DNA from 3 places in the Alteromonas sp. Cnat3-28 genome. Region 2 is predicted to be linked to each of the others. Evidence: predicted binding sites of a transcription regulator. Region 2 holds the regulator's gene; each other region holds the start of a gene.

Region 1 (8,054 bases), on a different contig from region 2:
AATATCAGCGCCAAAGGCCAGGTGCATTAAGAGCGGGTGTTGAGATTGTTGCTACAGATTTATCGTCAGAAATGCTGCAAAAGTGTGAGTTAGGTATTTATGACGAACTGTCCCTTGCAAGGGGATTGTCCCCGCAAAGGAGACAGGCCTTTTTCCAGCAAAATGATAGCGGGCTTATGCAGGTAAAACCCGACGTTCGTCGGATGGTAAGCTTTAGAAGTCTAAATTTACTTTCGAGCTATGCAGCACTTGGCCGCTTTGATATCGTTTTTTGCCGTAATGTTTTAATTTATTTCTCGGCCGAAGTAAAACAACGCATCCTGCAACAAATTGCCGGACAGCTGCAGCCTCAGGGTGTGCTTTTCCTTGGCGCCTCTGAATCAATCAGCGCTGCAAGTGATACCTACAGTATGGTTAAGTGCCACCCTGGCCTTTACTATCAAAAAAAATGATCTAACTTATCGGCCTGATAACTAATACTTTTTTTACGATCAGGTCGACACTTTTGACTTACACCCTCCGTCAAAATCTCATTATGGCATTTGCCTTGCTAACTATTTCTACAAACGACAGTAAAACGGCAAGATTCGATATTTAATTGTCCGCTTACATTGTCACCAGGAACAAATTTTTAGTATGTCAGAGGTCATGTTATGGCTATTAACCTAGATAAGCTGGTTGGCTTTCATGAGTCAGCACTCACTATACGCACAGAGCGTATGGAAGTGATTTCTGGAAATCTAGCGAACGCAAACACGCCTGGTTATAAAGCGCGGGACATTGATTTTAATAAAGCAATGCAGTCGGCTATGCGAGAAGCATCTGGTGGTACAGCCAATCACGCTTCTTCAGGAATGGTGCGGACAAATGATCGCCACTTAAGCGGCAATTCTACGTCAGTAGCGGCAAACTTTGACATGCAATACCGCATCCCAACACAACCAGACACTGGCGACGGTAACACGGTTGAAGTTCAAGCGGAAAGAAATCGGTTTTTAGACAATGGATTGCGCTACCAAGCCAGCCTAGAATTTTTGAACGGAAAAATTAAAGGCATGAAAAAAGCGCTTAGCTCAGGAGGTCAGTAGTCATGAGTTTATTTAATGTAATGCAAATTTCGAGTACGGGTATGGAGGCGGAGAATGTACGTCTTAATACTACGGCAAGTAATATTGCCAACGCTAACTCGGTTAGCAGCAGCTATGACGAAACATACCGAGCTCGCCATCCTGTTTTCGCTACGGCGTTGCAAGATGCAATGCGCGACCAGTCGAAAGGTGCAGGTGTTCAAGTAAAGGGGATTGTAGAAAGTGATGCTCCTTTGCAAGTGGAGTATTCACCTAACAACCCGATGGCAGATGAAAACGGCTACATCTATAAACCCAACGTGAACATTGTGGAAGAGATGGCGAATATGATGTCAGCGTCCAAAGCGTATGAAACTAACGTGCAGGTTGCGGACACCACAAAGCGTATTTTCCGTCGCGTACTGCAGCTAGGTCAAGGGCAGTAACTTGCCGCTTGAATAATGTGAGGATTACTCAGTGAATACCATAAACAATACTGGCTTAAATACTGATCTGTATTGGCAAGAGGAAACCGTCAAAATAGCTGACGGCACCGAGCAGCAGTTAACCCAGGAAGATTTCTTCTCAATGTTAACTGAGCAGTTAGCCAATCAGGATCCCACTGCACCCGTTGATAACGATCAAATGGTAGCGCAGATGACATCATTTACGATGGCCGACGGTATTTCCCAGCTTAACGAAAAGTTTGAGTCGTTTGCAGCTTCAATGACATCGAATCAAGCGTTACAAGCCTCTAGTCTTATCGGGCAAAACGTGCTGGTTCAAGGTAACGTGGGTTATATGGCCAATGAAGGCGATGGCATTTCGGGTGTCATCGTGAATGAAAAAACAGTTCAGAATATGACGATCACTATTGAGAACCAGTTTGGTGAAGTCATAAAAACCATTGATGCAGGCACACAAAGCGCTGGCAACATTGAGTTTGAATGGGATGGCAAAGATAAGCATGGCAACCAGATGGCACCGGGTGAATATGTTATCAGTGCCACTGGCGAGTTGAATGGAGAAGGTGTTCAGCTGAATACCGCCGTTAATCGCCATGTTGGAAGTGTAAGCTTGGCTGGTAGTGGTCAAGGAGTAATTTTGAATTTGGATGGTGATGTCAGTATCAATCTTGATGACGTCATTCAAATCGGCAGTTAGTAGGAGAATCAATAATGTCTTTTAATATTGCACTGAGTGGCGTATCAGCCGCACAAAAAGATTTGGATGTAACCGCCAACAACATCGCAAACGTAAATACAGTTGGCTTTAAAGAATCTCGCGCTGAATTTGGCGATGTTTATGCGGCATCACTGCTTTCAGGTGGTAAAACTAAAGTAGGTGACGGTGTACTCACTCAAGAAGTTGCTCAGCAATTTTCTCAAGGTAGCCTTCAGTTTACCAATACCTCGCTTGATTTGGCGATCACGGGTAATGGTTTCTTTGCGACAGTACCTGAAATTACGTCTCGCGACTTCTCGTTCACACGTGCGGGTCAGTTCAAGTTAGATAGCGACAATTTCGTGGTTAACAGTAACGGCGATAACTTATTGGGTTTCCCCGTTAACTCTGATGGTACAAGTGCCTCGGTAGCACTTAGTACTACAGAGCCAGTGCGTATTCCAGACTCTTCGGGTTCTCCCGCACAAACCACAGAAGTTGACATTCGAATGAACTTGCCTGCTGGTGATGCAGCCCTAGATCCACAAGATTTTGACCCTGAAGATCCGCTTACCTACAACGCAGCAACATCGGTAACCGTTTACGATTCGTTAGGTGATAGTCACGTAATGACCTATTACTTCATAAAGGATGCGACACCGGGTGTTGATAATGAGTGGTATGTTGCTACTGCAATCGATGACACGCTAGTTGATATGACAGATTCAGCGGGTAATGACACAGACCCAGCAACAGCAGTAAATAGTGTCGGTGGTAACACTGGTAACGCCGTAACAGCATCTAAACTTATCTTCTCTCAAGGTGGTGATTTTGCTGGCATGGAAACGCCTGATGGCCTACCTACACTTGACTTCAAAATGCAAACAGAAGCGTTAGGCGCAGGTATTCTTGCTAATGGCTCAGATCCTACGCAGCAAATAAGCATTGATTTTAACCTCGATGTTAATAACGCGACGCCTAATGAGCCGACTCAGTTCGCCTCTGCGTTTGAAGTTACTTCACTAGAACAAGACGGTTTACCTGTAGGTCGATTAACAGGTATCGACATTGGTCCGGATGGCTTGGTTCGTGCAACGTTCTCTAATGGTACGTCTGAACCTATTGTTCGTGTCGCTTTGGTTCGCTTTTCTAATGAACAAGGCCTAACTCAAGAGAGCAGTACTCAGTGGAAGGAAAGTATTCTTTCAGGTGAGGCACTAGCGGGTGAAGCAACAACCGGTACTTTCGGCGAAATTAACTCTTCGGCGCTAGAACAAGCTAACGTTAACCTTACCACTGAGCTCATCGACATGATTATCGCTCAGCGTAACTTCCAGGCAAACTCGCGTGCGCTTGAAGTGAACAACTCGCTAAACCAGACTATCCTTAACATTCGATAGTTTGCAGTAAGCTACATTAGCAGATTGCTAAGCGGCAAAATTTAGGCGCGGAAAACTGTACCTATTTGAGTCGATTTAGAAAGGTCGCAACAATGCGACCTTTTTATTTTTCTATATATATCAATTCAATACCGCCCTTATTTGTCAATTGCACTAAATATCCACAGATTGGCACTGCCTTTGCAAAATCTTGTTTAAGGTTTAATCAGAGTCAAAAGTCAGTCATGGACAAACTTCTCTATATTTCAGCAAGTGGCGCCTCCCAAGACCTACTGGGAACAGGGATTAGGGCCAATAACTTGGCTAATGCACAGACAACGGGATTCAGAGCGCAGTTAGAGCAGGCAAGGTCAATGCCGGCCTACGGCGAAGGTTTGCCGACTCGCGTGTTTTCCATGACAGAGAGCCCGTCGAATAATTACGAGTCGGGTCCGATGATTAAAACAGACCGCGATTTAGACGTAGCCATTCAAGGTGATGGTTGGTTCGCTGTACAAGATCAAAATGGTCAAGAAGCTTACTCGCGTGATGGAAATTTCAAGTTAGGCGATGACGGAATTTTGACAGATATCCACGATCGCGTCGTGCTTGGTGACAATGGGCCAATATTCCTTCCTGTTCCTTTAGATAACCTCAATATCGCCGCCGATGGCACGTTGTCGATGAGACAGTTAGGTGCCCCTGCCAATGTTATTGAAGAAGTGGGGCGACTTAAATTAGTTAGTCCAAACTATGCAGACATGGAACGTGGCAATGACGGCTTATTTAGAATGGAAGATGGCTCAATAGCGCCAGCCAATGCCAACGTAAAAGTAATGTCGGGCATGCTTGAAGGTTCCAACGTTAATGCTGTTGACGAAATGGTGGACATGATAAGTCTGCAGCGTCACTACGAGCTTCAAGTCAAAATGATGAAGCAAGCAGAAGAGCTTGATACTCGCGGTAATCAGCTACTACGCATCCTGTAAAAGAATTTTTATCACCGTTGCCCTATGAGCAACGTCGGAGGTTAACATGCATCCAGCACTATGGATAAGTAAAACCGGACTAGACGCCGCACAGACTGATGTGGCCGTGGTGTCTAACAACCTAGCAAACGCATCAACAGTGGGCTTTAAAAAAGACCGCGCGGTGTTTGAAGATTTGCTTTATCAGAATATCAATCAGCCAGGCGGTCGTTCGTCAGCCGACACAGAGCTACCTTCTGGGCTTATGCTTGGTTCAGGCTCGAAGGTCGTAGCTACTCAAAAAGCACATACGCAAGGTAACCTGTTAACCACTGAAAACGCGCTTGATATGTCAATTCAAGGTCGTGGTTACTTTGAAATATTGCAGCCCGACGGCACCATAGCATATTCGAGAAATGGTCAGTTTTCACTGAACGACCAAGGCCAAATTGTTACATCCGGCGCGGGTTTTTTGCTTCAGCCTGAAGTGGCTATTCCCGAAGATGCGCAACAAATCACAATTTCTCAAGATGGTGAAATTAGCGTGAGCATACGGGGCCAAGCTGAACCGCAGGTACTCGGTCAGCTTAATATTTCTGACTTTGTTAACCCAACCGGATTACAACCAACCGGACAAAACCTTTATGTAGAGACAGCGTCAAGCGGTGCGCCTATTCAGGGGATCCCTGGTCTGCAAGGATTGGGTTACATCTCACAAGGCACGTTGGAAACCTCTAACGTAAACGTGACCGAAGAGTTAGTAAACCTTATCGAAAGCCAGCGCTTGTATGAGATGAACTCAAAGGTTATCTCATCGGTCGACCAAATGCTTGGTCAGGTTATTCAGCAACTTTAGTAGGTAGCATCATGCGTATTTTAGGTTTATCTGCTGCACTTCTGATACTTGGCGGTTGCGCCAGTACAAACGAGCCTCCCGTTCAGGCAAACGACCCGTCGTTTGCACCGGTAGTGCCAGATTACCCGCGTGAAACGGTAGTAGAGGATGGCTCGCTTTTTCGTTCGCAGCTTGCTAACAACTTATATTCTGACGTTACTGCAAGAAGAGTCGGTGACATCATCACTGTAACGTTAAGCGAGAATACCCAAGCGAGCAAATCAGCCGACACTAGCACAGCGAAAGATTCAAACGTCAATCTTAACCCTATAACCGGGCTAGCTGGGCAAGCGATAAATATTGGCGGAGAGTCCGTACAATTGGGAATAAGTTCATCCCGAGATTTCTCCGGTGATGCCACAGCTAACCAAAGCAACAGCTTAAACGGCGCTATCTCCGTTACTGTGGTCGACGTACTTCCTAACAGCAACCTTGTTATTCGTGGCGAAAAGTGGCTAACCCTGAATCAGGGCGATGAATATATCCGTCTTACCGGCATCATTCGTCCGGCAGACATTAGTCCCGAGAATGAAATCGTGTCCACTAAGGTTGCAAATGCGCGTATCCAATATTCGGGTACGGGAAGTTTTGCGCGAGCACAAGAAAAGGGTTGGTTAACCAAGTTCTTTGATTCTGCTTGGTGGCCTCTTTAGGTTTTAGGATAGGAGAGTGAACATGCGTTTGTTTTCAGTAGTATTAGCCGTTTTCACAATGCTTTTATCTTTACAGGCAGGTGCGCAGCGCATTAAAGATGTAGCGAGTATTCAAGGCGTACGTAGTAACCAATTAGTGGGATATGGTCTTGTTGTAGGTTTGCCTGGAACGGGTGAACAAAGCCCGTTTACCGAACAAAGTTTCAGAACCATGCTGCGCAACTTTGGTATCAGTCTTGACGCTAACACCAAGCCAAAAATACGAAACGTGGCCGCAGTGGCGGTACACGCCGACCTGCCTGCTTTTGCAAAACCCGGACAAACCATTGATATTACGGTTTCTTCAGTTGGCGAAGCGGCCAGTCTTCAAGGCGGAACGCTGCTCCAGACGTTTCTTCGCGGTGTTGACGGTAAAGTCTACGCTGTAGCGCAAGGCAGCTTAGTCGTGAGCGGGTTTGGCGCACAAGGCGGTGATGGCTCTCGTATTGTCGTTAATACGCCAACGGTAGGCAGAATTCCAAACGGTGCGATGGTAGAGCAATCTGTACCAACAGGCTTTGCCAATGGCGACACGTTAACGCTTAACCTCCATTATCCAGATTTCTCAACAGCCAAGTCGCTTGCAGATACGATCAACGAGCGTTTAGGTGCACAGCCGGAAAATGGCTATGTTATTGCTAAGCCCATTGATGCAGCGTCTGTTCGCGTGTCGGCCCCGCGAGATGTCGGTCAGCGCGTGGGCTTTTTGGCTACCTTAGAAAACTTCGAATTTACACCAGCTGATGCGCCAGCGCGTGTGGTAATAAACAGCCGCACAGGCACCATTGTTATTGGCAGTGACGTTCGCTTGTTACCAGCAGCAATTACTCACGGCGGGCTAACGGTGACCATCTCTGAAAATCAGCAAGTTTCTCAACCTAACGCATTTGGTGAAGGGCAGACTGCCGTTACCACTCAGTCGATTGTTGATGTCGATTTGGCAGATAGCCGCATGTTTAAGTTTGAGCCAGGCGTTACTCTGGACCAGCTTGTGCGCGCGGTCAATGAGGTGGGCGCTGCGCCGGGCGATTTAATGGCAATTTTGGAAGCATTACGTCAAGCAGGCGCGTTGCGTGGAGAGCTCGTTATTATTTAAAACGAGCAAAGAGCATTTACGAGACGTTAGTAAAAATAAGGTCACAGCGGAATAAGCACGATGGAATCACTTAGCACAAAAAGTCAGCTTGATATGGCTCGCAATGTCCACGATATGGGCAGCATAAACAAAATGCGTGAAGCCATTGCGTCGGGCGACGAGACGGTATTGCAAGAAGCTGCCCAGCAGTTTGAAGCGATATTTGTGCAAATGATGTTGAAATCAATGCGTAAAGCGCAAGATGCCCTTTCTGACGAAAATAGCCCATTTAATTCGCAGCAAGTTAAATTTTATCGTGATATGCACGACCAACAGCTAGCAACAGACCTCACTTCCGGTGGTGGCTTAGGTCTCGCTGATGTCATTGTTAAACAGTTAGGTCAAACTGAGGATAGCTATACGCCTGCCAGTGTAATCAGAAGTGACGGCGACTTATCATCACTTAACAGAAACCGTGTGTACAACGTAGCTGAGGCGCAGGATATTGCCCTTTCTTCACAGTCTATTCGTAGCCAGTCAGCACAAAAAGATGCCATGTTCGAAAGTCCCGAGCAGTTTGTAGAGAGCCTAATGCCAATAGCTGAGAAAGTGGCAGAAAAATACGGAATGGATCCTAAAGCAATAATTTCCCAAGCAGCAGTTGAAACCGGGTGGGGGAAATTTGTTATCCATAAAGCGGATGGGGAAAGCTCGCACAACTTATTTGGCATCAAAGCAAATAAGGGATGGCAAGGAGAGCAGGCTGTAGTCGACACGTTGGAATTTAACAATGGACTGCCGCAAAAACAAAAGG
Region 2 (8,054 bases):
TGCGTAGGTTTTGCGCAGGATTTTAAGATAACTGCGCTAAGTGTTGATTAATTGGTCAATGGATTGGGTAAGTAAGACTATTCGTCTTCGTTAAATCTGCCCTCAATAAGCTCTTCAATAGCTGCAAGTGCATCAACAGCATCACTGCCGTCCACAATCACATCTACCTGTTCACCTTGATGGCTTTCAAGCATCATTAATCCCAATACACTGCTTGCGTCTGCTTCTTTATCGCCTTTTTTTAAGATGATTTTAGCGTCGAATTGATTAGCCAGTTTAACCAGTTGGGTCGCCGCTCTCGCATGCAACCCTAACTTATTGACGATAGTTAGCGTTTTTTGAATAGTCATTACTGATTCAGCTCTCTATGGCGAATTTGAACATCAGGGTGTATTTCACTGAAGGTTTTCGACAGGGTCTGTGCGATATAAACCGAACGGTGTTGCCCGCCAGTACAGCCAATGGCTACGGTTACGTAACTTCTGTTATTGCGTTCTAAATGAGGCAGCCATGTCGTTATTAAATTCTGAATTTGCCAAATGAACTTGGTCACTACAGGCTGCGACCCCAAAAATACTTCTACTGGTGCGTCTAATCCGGTCAGATGTTTAAGGTCGGGCTCCCAGTGGGGGTTAGGTAAAAAGCGGGCATCAAAAACGTAATCCGCATCTTTAGGAATGCCGTGCTTAAAGCCAAACGACTCAAACACAAGCACAAGGCGTGAGCTTTTCTTACCCAGGATACGCTCTCGAATTAACTCTGCCAGTTGGTGAATGGTAAGCTTATCTGTATCTAGATATAAATCTGCGCGCTCAGCAATAGGAGCAAGTAGGGCAGACTCGGCTTTAATGGCTTCTGAAAGCGATTTATTAAGCTTGGCGAGAGGGTGAAGACGACGTGTTTCGCTAAAACGCTTAACCAGTACATCATCGCTCGCGTCAATGTAAACAATGGTCATCGACCACGAAGAAGGCAGGTAGTCTAGAATTTCTACCAAATCGTCAGGATTTTTAGGTAAGTTTCTCACATCGATACTTACCGCAACCTGATCGTACTCGTCAACAACTGTATGGGTTAAGGTGGGAAGTAAGTTTACCGGGATATTATCAACACAGTAATAACCTAAATCTTCCAATGCGCGAAGTGCGACAGACTTACCAGACCCCGAACGACCACTGATTATTATCAGCTTCACCTACTTTCTCCCTAATACTCTGGTTTTATCACATACGCGTTGTTGAATTAGGCGCCTACTAAACGGTTAATAGGCGCTTAATGTTTAACTTAATGCAGATAGAATATCGTCGCTTGTCGTTGCGCGACGTATTGCTTTAATCGTTTCTTTGTCGCTTAGTTTACCAGCCACGGTGGCCAGCGTTTGAAGGTGTCCTTCGGTCTGTTCCTCAGGAACGAGTAGAGCAAAAAAGATGTCTACGGGTTTCTCGTCAAGGGCGTCGAAGTCGATTGCTGGCGTGCTGGTTACAACAATGGCAATCACTTTCTCGAGGCCCGGCAGGCGTCCGTGGGGCAGGGCGATACCATTGCCAATGCCTGTACTACCCATACGCTCTCGAGCCATCAAACTGTTGAGTACCGTTGCCTGATCAATGTTCTCGTTTTGCTTGGCAGCGATATCAGCGATGATCTCAAGAATTCGCTTTTTACTATTACACTGAACCGCACACTCGGTGCGGTCCAGACTTACGATGGCTTGTATATCCATGCTTAATTAACTACTAATGTTTTTTCAGTTTTTCCTTATGCTTGATTACCTGCCGGTCGAGTTTATCAACCATGCTGTCAATCGCCGCATACATGTCGGTATTTTCTGAGGATGCGAATACTTCAGCGCCACTTAAATGAACGGTCGCTTCGGCTTTTTGATTTAATTTTTCAACGTTCAGGATGACATGCACATTAGAAATGTGATCAAAGTGACGTTCAAGTTTGCTGAACTTCGTATCGACATAATTACGCAAAGAGTCGGTGATTTCGACATGATGACCAGTAAGGTTGATTTGCATATTTCGTCTTCCTTATATTATTAAGCCCGATTAAATAAGGCTTTTGCGTTGGTTCGACGGCGGGATCGACAACGATTCCCGGTACTTTGCTATTGTTCGCCGGGCAACTTTAATGCCCTGTTCGGCCAACAATGAAGCAATCTTGCTATCACTTAGCGGCTTGCTAGGCTTTTCAGCGGCCACTAATTTCTTGATCAATGCACGAATCGCTGTAGATGAACATTCACCACCAGACTCTGTTGCAACGTGGCTTGAGAAAAAATACTTCAATTCGAAGATTCCACGTGGCGTATGCATGTACTTTTGCGTTGTCACTCGCGAAATAGTGGATTCGTGCATATCTACCATTTCTGCGACATCATTTAGCACCATTGGTTTCATCATTTCCGGGCCGTGCTCAAAAAAGCCCATTTGCTGCTGCACAATGCAGTTTGCAACCTTCATTAAGGTTTCGTTACGAGATTCAAGGCTCTTTATGAACCACTTAGCCTCTTGCATGTGTGAGCGGATGAATTGTGAATCGCTACTATTCTTGGCACGGCGACTCATTGCAGCGTATTGTTGATTTACGCTTAACTTAGGCAGACTGTCGGGGTTCAGCTCAACCACCCAACGGCCATTTTTCTTGGTTACTGAGACATCAGGAATAACGTACTCAGGCTCTTTAGTAACTAAAGCACTACCTGGGCGAGGATTCAAGGTTTGCAGTAAACGCATTGCCTCGCGTAGCTGATCTTCTTTCAATCGGCTTTTACGCATAAGCGTACGATAGTCTTTGCTGCTCAGTAAGTCAGAGTACTCTTCAATCAGTTGCTTCGCTTCAGCAAGCCACGGTGTGTCTTCTGAAAATTGACGCAATTGCACCATCAAACATTCTTGTGGAGAGCGTGAGCCAGAACCAATAGGGTCGAACATCTGAATGCGCTTTAGCACACATTCTATTTCGTCCATTTCAATCGGCTCTTCCATATCATCATCGTTAACCGCTTCTAAAATATCATCAAGGGTAACGGTTAAATAACCTGACTCGTCAATAGAGTCGATGATTGCTGTAGCGATTGCGCGATCGGTATCCGAGAAATGGGTAAGGCGCATTTGCCAAAGAAGGTGCTCTTGAATATCTTCAGTAGTCTCACCTTGGAAGATTTGCTCGTCGTCATTGGATGGACCTGGAGCTGGCGAAGATGAAGCAGAGTAGTATTCGTCCCATGTGCTGTCGATTGGCAGCTCATCGGGAAGATCGTTTTTCTCAAGTGCATCGCCGGCTTCTAGTGTGTCACTAGATGCAGAAGCAGTGGCCTCAGAGCCGCTGTCATCGTTGTCGATATTGTTCTTTTCTAGTTGCGGCTCGTCGTTACCTTCTTCAACTTCTAATAGCGGATTAGAATCGAGCGCTTCTTGGATCTCTTGTTGAAGATCAAGTGTAGAAAGCTGCAGCAGTTTAATGGCCTGCTGAAGCTGTGGTGTCATGGTAAGTTGTTGGCTAAATTTTAGCTGTAAAGATGATTTCATCTACGTCTTATTTAAATGCTCTAAATTGAATATACCAGAGCGAAACTGAAAAATGACAATTCGGTTACATTAACTATAGCCTGAATTGTTCGCCTAGGTATACATCCCTTACTTTTTGATTACTTAAAACCTGTTCCGCCGTTCCTTGCGCAATAAGCTCGCCATGACTCACAATGTACGCCTTTTCACAAACATCCAATGTCTCTCGTACGTTATGGTCCGTGATAAGGATTCCAATACCCCTATCGCGAAGATGTTGTATTATCTTCTTTATATCATTAACTGATATTGGATCAACACCAGCAAATGGTTCGTCTAACAAAATAAATTGCGGTTTTGCTGCCAGAGCGCGGGCAATCTCAACGCGACGGCGTTCGCCCCCTGACAAACTCATCCCCGTACTATTACGTATATGGTTAATATTAAATTCATCAAGTAGCGCATCTGCTTCTTCTTCTTGCTGTTGTGAATTTAAATCTTTACGGGTTTGCAAAATGGCCATGATATTTTCATGCACTGTGAGCTTTCTGAAAATAGAGGCTTCCTGCGGTAGGTAGCCAATTCCGCGGCGTGCGCGCTCGTGCATGGGCTGATGAGTTAGCTCATTGTTGTCGATTTCAATCTTGCCTTTATCCAGATTCACTAAACCAACAATCATGTAGAATGTGGTGGTCTTACCAGCGCCATTTGGGCCAAGAAGACCAACAATTTGACCCGTTGAGACAGACAGACTTACATCTCGAACAACCTGTCGTGACTTGTAAGCCTTAGCAAGATTTTTAGCGCTCAAAGTTGCCATTGCTATTCATTGCCCTCGTTGTCTTTTTTGTCTTTCTTAGACGAAGTTTTGCGAATGGTCTCAGGTGTGAATACTGTGGTCACTCGACCCTCACCATCCTTACCTGCGCCGCCAGTCGCTAGCAATTGCTCGGTAATCATATCGAACGTGATGTTGTCACCCTGTACTTTACTGGTGTCTTGTTTCAACTCTGCGTTTCCGGCAAGAGAAATCGTTCGGTTTACCACTTCATAGCGTATTTCATTTGCTTTTGCCGAAACGGGCGTGCCGTCTTCCAATTGCTGGGAATAGCTTGCCGGCTTTCCTCTAGCAATAAATATTTCACGACCACCACCGTCAGTGGCAATTACTTCCACTTCGTCAGCTTCAATAACCAAAGAGCCTTGAGTTATGAGTACGTCGTCTTTGTACAACGCAGTTTTATTTTTACCGTCGATAAACTGGGTGTTCGAGCCTATTTTTATGGGCTGCGAAAAATCATCTTCACTGGCGTGTACCGCACCGCTAGCGATGGCAAGCAATAAACTAGTTGCTAGGGGAATAAGTGGTTTGTACATGATCTAAAAGCTCGTATTCTTGTGTGCGTAAATTCGCGTTAAACCCATTACTTAAAATGACATATTGGGTGCCCAGTATTTCAACGGGTTGGTCAGATGTCATTTGCTTGGTTTCTAAATTAATTTGAATGTACTCGGTCGATATACTTCTGACAAAGTCATCGCCAGTTTGGTTCTCAATATTAACTTGGTTTTCCAGCTGGATTAGCTCGTTATTGTATAGTGTACCTTCATCAGCGGTTACCACCCATGGTGATGACGCGTTTTCTGTATAAAGGGTGTATTTAGGTTGCTGAAACAATACAAAGCCAAGCTGGTCGTAATGCTCCATCGACTCTGCAAATACTTTGTGATTTAACTCACCGTCTTGATTGTACAGCGTAGTGGTTAGATTTTTTGCTTTGTAGGCGGGCTTTAGCGCATCGTTTTCACGATTCCCCTGCGTTTCAGGCTGCTCTTCCATCCACGTAGGGATGTACATCAGCATCGCCAGAATAAATAGCGCCGATATACTTAATCCTAAGCGATTAAAGCCAAACAGGCTCATACACTAGCTCCAAAAATCTCATTTGTTACCCCTTTGGCCTGCAAAATGGTATCCGATATTTCTCGGACCGCGCCAAACCCACCGGGAAGGGTCGTAATCCAGTTTGCTTGTTTTGCTACGTAAGGATGGGCATCGGCAACCGCAATTTTAACCGCAACGTGCTTGTACATACCCGTATCTGGCATGTCATCACCTACCGCAGCCACTTCGTCAGTGTTTAACTCAAGGCGTTTCATCAGGTCGCTAAGCGCGTCTGCTTTATTCTCTTCGCCTTGAATTATATGTGCAACATTCAGTGCCTTCATTCTATTTTCAACAATGGCAGAGCGACGTCCAGTAATAACCGCGACATTCACTCCATTGCTCACTAGCGCTTTTACACCATATCCATCACGGGTATGGAATGCTTTAAGTTCTTCACCGTCGTTACCTAAGTAAATTCGGCCATCTGAGAACACACCATCAACGTCGCATACCAGCAACTTTATCTTGGCTAGTTTTGCGAAAAGCGAGTCATTCATTTCCGTGTACAAGGTGGATGTCATTTAAAGCACTCCTGCTTTTAGTAGCATATGCATGTTAAAAGCCCCAACAGGTTTGCGCTTATCGTCAGTAACCATTAACGCACTAATTTTATGGGTTTCCATCAAATTCAGGGCTTCTACAGCCAGCTGACCTGCGGTGGTAGTCTTGCCGCCTTTAGTCATTACTTCTTCTACTGTCGCACTGTGTACGTCTACGCGGGCATCGAGAATTCGTCGTAGGTCGCCATCCGTAAAGACGCCTGTCAGCGTACCGTCTGCCGCTATCACGCCTGTCATACCCAACCCCTTTTTAGATATTTCCAGCAGTGCGTCAGCAACAGAAGCACTGGCATGGACAAGGGGGATATCACTGCCGCTTTGCATGATATCGCTAACTTTAAGCAGAAGTTTTCTGCCTAAACTGCCGCCTGGGTGCGAAAGCGCAAAGTCATCTGAGGTGAAACCTTTTTGGTCGAGCAGTGCTACCGCAAGCGCATCACCCATAACCAGTGTGGCGGTTGTGCTTGACGTAGGAGCAAGACCTAGCGAACACGCTTCTTTTTCAACGCTGATATCAAGCACGACATCTGCGTGTTGCCCTAATGAACTGGAAGCACTGTTGGTCATGGCGACCACCTGTATGCCTAAGCGTTTAACTACGGGCAATAAGTTAACGAGTTCGTTAGTCTCGCCAGAATTAGAGATGGCGAGTAAGACATCGCCTTTGCTTAGCATGCCCAAGTCGCCATGGTTGGCTTCACCAGGGTGCATGAAAAACGCAGGAGTACCTGTACTGGCAAGCGTAGCGGCAATTTTATTTCCGATATGCCCAGACTTTCCCATACCACTCACGACAACTTTACCCTTGCAGGCAAAGAGAATATTACAGGCAGCGATAAATTCATTGTTTAAGCGCTCTGCCAGATTAGCAATAGCTTGCGTTTCAATTTCAATAACGCGCTTCGCTGAGTCGATATAGTTCATCTGAGTTTGTGTATTCATGATTATCCGAATAGCCAGAATTGATAGCCGATAAAGCAAGCCAGAAGTATGAATCCATTTGTTCTTGATATTGTACGTTTGCCGATTAAATCGAAGCTGAACAAGAACAATAATAATGTTAAACCAAGCATTACGTACATATCTCGGTTGTAAACGTCAGGGTCCAGGATACCTGGCGCGATTAACCCGGGCATGCCAAGAACGGCAAGTAGGTTGAAGATATTTGACCCGATGATATTACCCAGTGCTAAATCGTCTTCACCTTTTAGTACACCCGCAACACTTGCTGCTAGTTCAGGTAGACTTGTACCAAATGCAATAATTGTTAGTCCGATAACTAAATCCGAAATGCCCATGTATCTGGCAATTTCTACTGCTGAGTTCACCAAAAAGTGAGCACTTAATGGCAGTATTACAAGGCCTACACCAATCCAAATGAGGGCTGACGTATTTGAAACGCCTTTGGGGATTTCATCTGCGGTTTCCGCAACCAGAGGGTCTTCTTTATCTACCTGTAGCGACAACCACGCCATCATTGCCAGTACGAAAATGAACAGGCCTAGTAGGATAATGCCTTCATAAGACTTAAGTTCACCGTCAAACATAAAGCCAATAGCAATCAATGAGATGATAAGGAGTGCTGGAAGCTCGCGCTTTAATGTTGTTGATGAAACAAGCAATGGTTTCACTAGCGCGGTTATACCTAAAACTAGCGCGATGTTCGTGATGTTAGAACCTAGCGCGTTACCCACGGCGGTGTTCATATTGCCATTTGCGGAGGCTATGGCGGAAACCACAATTTCAGGTGCCGAAGATCCCATAGCGACAATCGTTAGTCCGATCATCATTGGAGAAATGCCGATGTTTTTTGCTAATGCTGAGGCGCCATATACAAACCGGTCAGCGCTCCAACTCAGTACAATCAGCCCAACAAGAAAAATGACAATGTTTAAAAGCACAACAACCTGTAATAGAAAGTATTTCGCTAGATTGTCGCAAAAAGAGTGCCATTTGCCTATGCTCGCAGCGTTTTATTTTCGCCAAATACTGTCAATTGACGTAAATTTCCGCTGAATACGCAAATTAGGT
Region 3 (8,054 bases), on a different contig from region 2:
AGGCATTTCAATCAGGGAATGACGGCGCTACTGACGAAAGGACATTAGGTAGCAAGCCGCTCATAAGCTAGCAGTGAGTTCCCTGCTAGCTTACGGCGTAATCACTAGGGTTAGTTCACGCCCAATTCTTTTAACTTTCTTGTTAGGGTATTTCTTCCCCAACCCAAGCGTTTAGCCGCATCTTGTTTGTGGCCATGAGTGTGCTGAAGTGCTCGCTCAAGCATAATACGCTCAAACGTCAGCATCGCGTCGTTAAGAATATTGTGATGGCCGTCGCGAAGCTGTTTATCAGTCCAGCTTGCCAACAAATCTGGCCACTCACCCGATTCAGCGCTAGGTTTTTCAATACTGCTATCGCTGTGAATTTCCGGTGGCAGATCGCTGGGCAGCACTTCTTGACCACTCGCCATTACCGTTAACCAGCGACACACGTTTTCTAGCTGCCTTACGTTTCCAGGCCATGGTAGCTGAGACATTACGCGCTCAGCGTCTTTCGATATGCTTTTAGCTTCTACATCAAGTTCTTTGGCTGCTCGGCGCAAGAAGTGACGGGTCAGTAGTGGAATATCTTCGCGGCGCTCGTTAAGTGAAGGAAGGTGCACTCGGATAACGTTTAAGCGGTGGAATAAATCTTCCCTAAACTTACCTTCAGCAACCCTTTGTTCTAAATTCTGGTGAGTTGCAGCGATGATGCGTACGTCCACACTCACTGATTGATGTCCACCGACACGATAAAACTGGCCGTCTGCAAGCACACGTAAAAGGCGGGTTTGTACATCTAACGGCATATCGCCTATTTCATCTAAGAACAATGTTCCGCCGTCGGCTTGTTCGAAGCGGCCTTGGCGAGCTGCCTGGGCTCCGGTAAACGCGCCCTTCTCATGGCCAAATAGTTCTGATTCTACAAGGTCGGCAGGAATGGCGGCCATATTAAGGGCGATGAAAGGTTTACTTGCTCTTGGGCTGTGCCTATGAAGGGCGTGCGCCACAAGTTCTTTACCCGTTCCTGATTGCCCGTTAATTAGCACGCTAATTGAAGAGCGAGACAAGCGACCTATGGCACGAAACACTTCCTGCATGGCAGGTGCTTCGCCAATAATTTCCGTTACTACGTCTTCCACTTGCACTTTAGATACGGTGGACTGCTCTCTGGCATGTGCTAGCGCCCGCTGGGTTAAGGTTACTGCCTCGTCGATATCAAATGGCTTCGGCAAATATTCAAAGGCGCCTTTTTGATATGCGTTAACTGCGCTGTCTAAATCCGAATGCGCCGTCATAATGATAACGGGGAGCATAGGGTGCGAGGCATGCACTTCGTTCAGTAACGTCATGCCGTCCATTTGTGGCATTCTTATGTCTGAAATGATGACTTCAGGGGCTTGGCCGCTTTGAAGTTGAAGCAATAAATCTTCAGGGTTTTCAAAACTTAAGCAGCTGATATCTGCTGCTTGTAAGGCCTTTTGCAGCACCCAACGAATAGAACTGTCATCATCGACAATCCACACAGACTCATTCGTCATCGTCTGTCTCCTTACGATCTATTGGTATGTAAATTACGAACTCAGTGTGACCAGGGTAGCTATCTACATCTATTTTGCCGCCGTGGTGGTTTATAAGGGTCTGTGAAATAGACAAACCCAACCCAGAGCCATTTTGCTTGCTTGTGACCATGGGGTAGAAAAGTGTGTCTTTTACTTCAGCCGGAATACCCGGGCCGTTATCAATAATTTTTATTTTTGCTACCAGCGCGTGACGCTTCGTTTGAATTGTCATTTGGCGCTCTATTCGCGTAATTAACCTAATTTGTGGGTTGGGGGTTTGGCTCTCGGTTAATGCCTGAACGCTGTTGCGCACAATATTGAGCACCGCTTGCTGAATCATGTCAGGGTCTAACATAAGCGGTGGTATGCTGGGGTCATAGTCGCGAACTATGGTAATGGGATTGTCTGAGTCAAAGCGCATTAAGCTGCGTATTTTTTCAAGCGCTTGATGCACGTTGCTTTCTTCAAATCGAGGTAGTGAATTTGGTCCAAGCAATCGATCAACTAAGTTTCGCAGACGGTCAGACTGCTCAATGATCATGCTTGTAAATTCTTTATGCTCGTCAATCAGCTCTTTTTCTAATAGCTGTGCTGCACCGCGAATACCACCAAGAGGATTTTTGATTTCGTGTGCAAGGCCGCGAACCAATTCCCGTGCTGCGTAATGCTGCGCGTTTTGTAAAGTTTCTCGAGAAATTCGCTTTTGCTGGTCAATCTTTTTAACTTCAAATAGCAGTCGTGGGCCGTCTTCGAAGTGCAAGTTGGTAACGGTTAGGTCGGCAGATACATAGCGGTTATCTCGAAAAGCCAACTTAATTTCGTTTTCGGTGAAATCTTCACCTTTTCTGATGGCAGCTTTAAGTCGGGTGGTTTCTATTGTGCCCGGCAAGAAAAAATCTTGAAGTGGATGCCCAATAAGTTGTTTTAATCCAGTCTCAAACAAAGCTTCACCAGCGTGGTTGGCGTAAACAATCGTAAGTTTGTTGTCTACCATTACCAGTGCGGTATTTAGGCTATTGATTAGCTGTTGTGTTTCTAACTCGGTGGAATGCATCCGAGCTCGTCTCCTTTGCACCATAATTGTGCATTGTAGCTTGCAATGATGAGTTGCGCGAATAAAGAGCTCAATAAGAAATGTTCACTGAACCTCTATGGTGCGCATACATGACAGTGGTTGCACGCTATTAGTTATTAATTAACGCCGATGCCTGATGCAGGTAAAGGGTTTGTAATGGAGACGATGCAAGAGTCTTGCCCGTATTGTTCGTGAGTTCAACTTTATAGGTATGTGCCCCACGATGGATACCAGTAAGCTTAAAGACGCCTGAACTATTGCTAGCTAATGGGGCGTCGTCAAAGATTAATCGGTAGATTGGCGCTTTGGGTGCACCAGGTTGTGCGGCAGAAATAGTGAATTCACCCAAGTTATTGCGAATTGTCGCTTCTGGTGCAGGTGACTTAATGACTACGCGATAGTTGGGCTTGGGGGCAGCCGGCTTCGCAGGGGGAGGTGGGGTAACCTTTGCCGCGGTTACTACGTTTTGCGTTTTTACATCGAAAGCTAGGGGTTCTGCGTTTAGCTGCGGCTTGTCGGTGTAAGTCACAGAGCCGTCTTTACCTACCACCTTGTATATGGTCATTGGAGAGGTAGCTGCGGCTGATGTTGCATTGCTGCTTTGTCCGGTTTCGCTTTCTTGTGCTTCTTGCTGGGTACTTTCTTGGCTCAGCATTTCCGCTTGCACAGGCAGTAAGCCATTGCCGCTACTTAGTAATAGCGAAATTAAGCAAATGTGTCGCGTCATGTAGTGCACGTGTCGTTACCTAATCAATGTGGTTTTGGCTAGCTGGCTAATTCATATAGCTTGCTATGTTTGGCTTATGGATAACCTTTCTAGTTGTATGCAGATGCAAGCGGGCAAAGCCCTGTGCGCAGTTGATACAGCATGAAAGAGTATTCATTAGCATAGCTATAAAAACATAGTAGATAAATCGTACGCATAAAAAAAGCCCGCAGAGCGGGCTTTAGTATAAATTGCTATACAGTGCGAAATTACACGCTGTAGTACATGTCGAACTCAACAGGGTGAGTAGTCATGTTAAGTTTCGTTACTTCTTCAGACTTAAGATCGATGTATGCATCAATCATGTCGTCAGTCATAACGCCACCAGCTTTAAGGAAGTCACGGTCGTTATCAAGAGCTTCAAGTGCCATTTCTAGCGAGCTTGCCACTGTTGGAATTTCAGCAGCTTCTTCTGGCGGTAGGTCGTACAAGTCTTTATCCATTGAATCACCAGGGTGGATCTTGTTCTTAATACCGTCGATCCCCGCCATAAGCATAGCAGTGAACGCTAGGTATGGGTTAGCTGTTGGGTCAGGGAAACGTACTTCAATACGACGTGCTTTATCGCTAGTTACGTGAGGAATACGAATAGACGCAGAACGGTTACGTGCAGAGTATGCAAGCATTACCGGTGCTTCGAATCCAGGAACCAGACGCTTGTATGAGTTAGTAGAAGCATTAGCAAACGCGTTGATTGCGCGTGCGTGCTTGATGATACCACCAATGTAGTAAAGTGCTTCTTCAGAAAGGCCTGCGTACTTGTCACCTGCAAAGATGTTTACGCCATCTTTAGAGATAGATTGGTGACAGTGCATACCAGAACCATTATCGCCAACAAGCGGCTTAGGCATAAAGGTAGCTGTTTGACCGTATGCGTGTGCAACGTTGTGAACAACATACTTGTAAACTTGAATTTCGTCAGCTTTCTTAACTAGCGTATTGAATTGGCAAGCAATTTCGTTTTGGCCAGCAGTTGCTACTTCGTGGTGGTGCGCTTCGATAACAAGGCCCATCTCTTCCATAACTAGACACATTGCAGCACGGATATCGTGAGCAGAGTCCACTGGTGGTACTGGGAAGTAACCGCCTTTAACGCCAGGGCGGTGTGCCATGTTGCCGCCTTCAAACTCTTCGCCAGAGTTCCACTTAGCTTCAGAAGAGTCAATCTTGAAGAAAGAACCCGCCATGTCAGTGTGGAAGCGTACGTCATCAAAAAGGAAAAACTCTGGCTCTGGGCCGAAGAAACATGTGTCACCGATACCAGTTGATTTTAGGAATTCTTCTGCACGACGAGCAACTGAACGTGGGTCACGCTCATAACCTTCCATTGTTGAAGGTTCAACGATGTCACAACGGATATTTACTTGTGTTTCCTCAGCGAAAGGGTCAACAACGCAGCTTGTTGCGTCTGGAAGAAGAACCATGTCTGATTCGTTGATGCCTTTCCAGCCAGCGATTGAAGAACCGTCGAACATTTTACCTTCTTCGAAAAACTCTTCATCAACTAGGCCCGCAGGGATAGATACGTGTTGTTCTTTACCTTTTGTATCGGTAAAACGTAAATCTACAAACTTCGCTTCACTTTCTTTAATCAGCTCTAATGCCTTTTCTACTGACATCGTGTCCTCCAGGTTTAATGTAAAAATGCGGAATGATCAGCTTCACTCCAACAGTGGCAAAAGTGAAAGCGATTATCATGCCATCTATATGTCTACCGATTTCAGTGGCATAGACGGGCATCTATCACTTCCGCTTGGATTAGATTGCATCATATTGGTGCAACGTTGCACCAATATGGCGTTTCATGCTCATTTGCACGTCAATCAGCCTAGATTACTTTGTAGCGTATAGCTACCAAATAAGATTAATTAGGTGCAACAGGGCTGGTTGTTTGTTGAACAAGTGTTTAAAAACCAATAAAACTCGTTTCCATCAAAAAAAGATGCGCAAACGTCGTGGTTTTTCTGTACAATCCGCGCAAATTTTTCTATCTGCATTTTTTTGCAACAAATCTAACGCATACTCCTTTCCACTGAATTGGAGTAGACGTTGATTTACACAGGCTCTATATAAGCATGAATACCACTGATATTAATAAATTGCGTAACATCGCAATCATCGCCCACGTTGACCACGGTAAGACCACCCTGGTAGACAAACTGTTACAGCAGTCTGGCACCCTTGAATCTCGAGGCGAGCAAGAAGAGCGCGTAATGGACTCGAACGACATCGAGAAAGAACGTGGCATTACCATCCTAGCTAAGAACACAGCGATTAACTGGAACGACTACCGTATCAACATCGTAGACACTCCAGGACACGCTGACTTCGGTGGTGAAGTAGAGCGTGTAATGTCGATGGCTGACTCTGTACTTCTACTTGTAGATGCACAAGAAGGTCCGATGCCACAAACCCGTTTCGTTACGCAAAAGGCATTTGCTCAAGGTCTTAAACCAATTGTTGTTATTAACAAAATCGACAAGCCTGGTGCGCGTCCTGATTGGGTTATGGATCAAGTTTTCGATCTATTCGACAACCTAGGTGCAACTGACGAACAGCTAGATTTCCAAGTTGTTTATGCGTCTGCACTTAACGGTTGGGCATCACTAGATGCAGATACTAAAGAAGACGATATGACGGCGTTGTTCCAAACTATCGTTGACCAAGTTTCTCCACCTGATGCAGATATCGATGGCGCATTCCAAATGCAGATCTCTCAGCTTGATTACAACTCATACGTGGGTGTAATCGGCGTAGGTCGTGTTAAGCGTGGTTCTGTTAAGCCTAACCAACAAGTAACGGTTGTTACTGCTGATGGCAAGAAGCGCAACGGTAAAGTTGGCTTGGTATATGGTTATCTTGGTCTTGCTCGTCACGAAGTTGAATCTGCGCACGCGGGTGACATCATTGCAATTACAGGTCTTGGCGAACTTAAGATCTCTGACACAATCTGCGACGTGAACACAGTAGAAGCGCTTCCTCCACTAACGGTTGACGAGCCTACAGTAACCATGACGTTCCAGGTAAACACCTCGCCGTTTGCAGGTAAAGAAGGTAAGTATGTAACGTCACGTAACATCCTTGAGCGCCTTAAAGACGAACTAGTACACAACGTTGCACTTCGCGTTGAAGAAATGCCTGATCCTGACAAGTTCCGCGTATCTGGTCGTGGTGAACTTCACCTAGGTATTCTTATCGAGAACATGCGTCGTGAAGGTTACGAGCTTGCAGTGTCACGTCCAGAAGTAATTCTGAAAGAAGTTGACGGCGCAACGCAAGAACCATACGAAACCTTGACTATCGACTGTGAAGAACAGCATCAGGGTTCAATCATGGAACAGCTTGGTCTGCGTAAAGCAGAAATGACTGACATGTCTCCTGATGGTAAAGGTCGTGTACGTATCGACTTTATCATTCCAAGCCGTGGCCTAATTGGTTTCCAAACAGAATTCATGACGTTAACGTCGGGTTCTGGTTTGCTATATCACACGTTCGATCACTATGGTCCGTACAAAGGCGGTATCATTGGTAAGCGTAAGAACGGTGTTCTAATCGCTAACGCAAACGGTAAAGCACTAACTAACGCCCTGTTTAACCTTCAAGAACGCGGTCGCCTATTCATCGGTCACGGTGTTGAAGTGTACGAAGGTATGGTTATCGGTATTCACAGCCGTGACAACGACCTTACTGTAAATGCCCTTAAAGGTAAGCAGCTTACTAACGTTCGTGCATCGGGAACTGATGAAGCGCAAACACTTGTTCCGCCTATCAGAATGTCACTTGAGCAAGCGCTTGAGTTCATCGATGACGACGAACTAGTAGAAGTAACGCCTGAATCTATCCGTATTCGTAAGAAGCTTCTTACAGAAAACGAGCGTAAGCGTGCATCACGTGCACCTAAGTCTTAATAGCTTCTAAGACTTAATTCGATTTTAAAAATGCCAGCGTCAGCTGGCATTTTTTTTCCATTTTGCCGATGAGTTTGGCCTGCAATCTTTTAAATCGTGTCTCAACTTACACACCGTCACTTCCCATCAAAAAAGCTGCTTTCTAGCATTATCACTAAAACGTTAGAAAAAGTTTAAATATCGACCAAAGGTTAGTGGTCAAAAGCGTTCAGAGATTCTATGCTTGAAAATATCAGTCCGCGTAGATCAATACCCAGCGAGCATTTATCTATGCGGATTGGTACAATAGACTGACGCCTTAACACGTGAGCTAAGTCGTTGTAATATTTACGGCTAATGACCAAAAAAAAGGGGAAGGGTAGTGTTTTCTGTAGCAGTAGTTGAAGATGATCCTATCACGCTTGACCTTATTACTGACGCGTTGGAAACGCAGTTAGACGCCACCGTGTATCCATTTACACGTAGTAAATTTGCAAGGGATTTTTTGCTGCAACAAACCGCAGAATCTATCAGCTTGATCATCAGTGACCAAGTAATGCCGGATTATGATGGACTAAGTCTTCTAAAAACCTGCCAGTCTTCGGGTTTGGACGTTCCATTTTTACTCATCACTGCCGACCCTAACAAAGAGTTAGTGATAGAAGCGCGTAAGCTTCAGGTTACCGGTTTCCTTGCTAAGCCACTCAATATGGAAGAGCTAGTTCAAAAATCGAGAGAGGCGGTGTCGCAGGCCAGCTAAGCCTGTAGGTTGTTTTTCATTTTAT

What was found. The regulator sigma-54, encoded in region 2, starts transcription at its own class of promoters, with help from an activator protein. The targets are predictions, from matches to a motif close to GTTGGCACGNNNNTNGNNT.
Region 1: a site for sigma-54 is predicted at 3,799-3,817, ahead of MHM87_RS05790 (flagellar basal body rod protein FlgF). Genes of this name have one in related genera too.
Region 3: a site for sigma-54 is predicted at 5,068-5,086, ahead of glnA (glutamate--ammonia ligase). Genes of this name have one in related genera too.

The regions. Positions count from the first base shown of each region.
Region 1 covers NZ_JAKREY010000004.1:83,196-91,249, forward strand. The annotation lists gene MHM87_RS05765 (protein-glutamate O-methyltransferase CheR) at 1-452, shown strand, start outside; gene flgB (flagellar basal body rod protein FlgB) at 654-1,088, shown strand; gene flgC (flagellar basal body rod protein FlgC) at 1,091-1,513, shown strand; gene flgD (flagellar hook assembly protein FlgD) at 1,545-2,231, shown strand; gene flgE (flagellar hook protein FlgE) at 2,246-3,631, shown strand; gene MHM87_RS05790 (flagellar basal body rod protein FlgF) at 3,856-4,599, shown strand; gene flgG (flagellar basal-body rod protein FlgG) at 4,646-5,434, shown strand; gene flgH (flagellar basal body L-ring protein FlgH) at 5,446-6,126, shown strand; gene MHM87_RS05805 (flagellar basal body P-ring protein FlgI) at 6,149-7,261, shown strand; gene flgJ (flagellar assembly peptidoglycan hydrolase FlgJ) at 7,322-8,054, shown strand, end outside.
Region 2 covers NZ_JAKREY010000020.1:10,436-18,489, reverse strand. The annotation lists gene MHM87_RS16660 (HPr family phosphocarrier protein) at 78-350, opposite strand; gene rapZ (RNase adapter RapZ) at 350-1,195, opposite strand; gene ptsN (PTS IIA-like nitrogen regulatory protein PtsN) at 1,280-1,723, opposite strand; gene hpf (ribosome hibernation promoting factor) at 1,737-2,024, opposite strand; gene MHM87_RS16640 (RNA polymerase factor sigma-54) at 2,055-3,536, opposite strand; gene lptB (LPS export ABC transporter ATP-binding protein) at 3,610-4,335, opposite strand; gene lptA (lipopolysaccharide transport periplasmic protein LptA) at 4,338-4,892, opposite strand; gene lptC (LPS export ABC transporter periplasmic protein LptC) at 4,861-5,439, opposite strand; gene kdsC (3-deoxy-manno-octulosonate-8-phosphatase KdsC) at 5,436-5,984, opposite strand; gene MHM87_RS16615 (KpsF/GutQ family sugar-phosphate isomerase) at 5,985-6,965, opposite strand; gene MHM87_RS16610 (calcium/sodium antiporter) at 6,968-7,924, opposite strand.
Region 3 covers NZ_JAKREY010000012.1:144,556-152,609, forward strand. The annotation lists gene MHM87_RS13670 (HD domain-containing phosphohydrolase) at 1-48, shown strand, start outside; gene glnG (nitrogen regulation protein NR(I)) at 111-1,520, opposite strand; gene glnL (nitrogen regulation protein NR(II)) at 1,510-2,595, opposite strand; gene MHM87_RS13685 (DUF4124 domain-containing protein) at 2,726-3,343, opposite strand; gene glnA (glutamate--ammonia ligase) at 3,592-5,001, opposite strand; gene typA (translational GTPase TypA) at 5,458-7,290, shown strand; gene MHM87_RS13700 (response regulator) at 7,652-8,029, shown strand.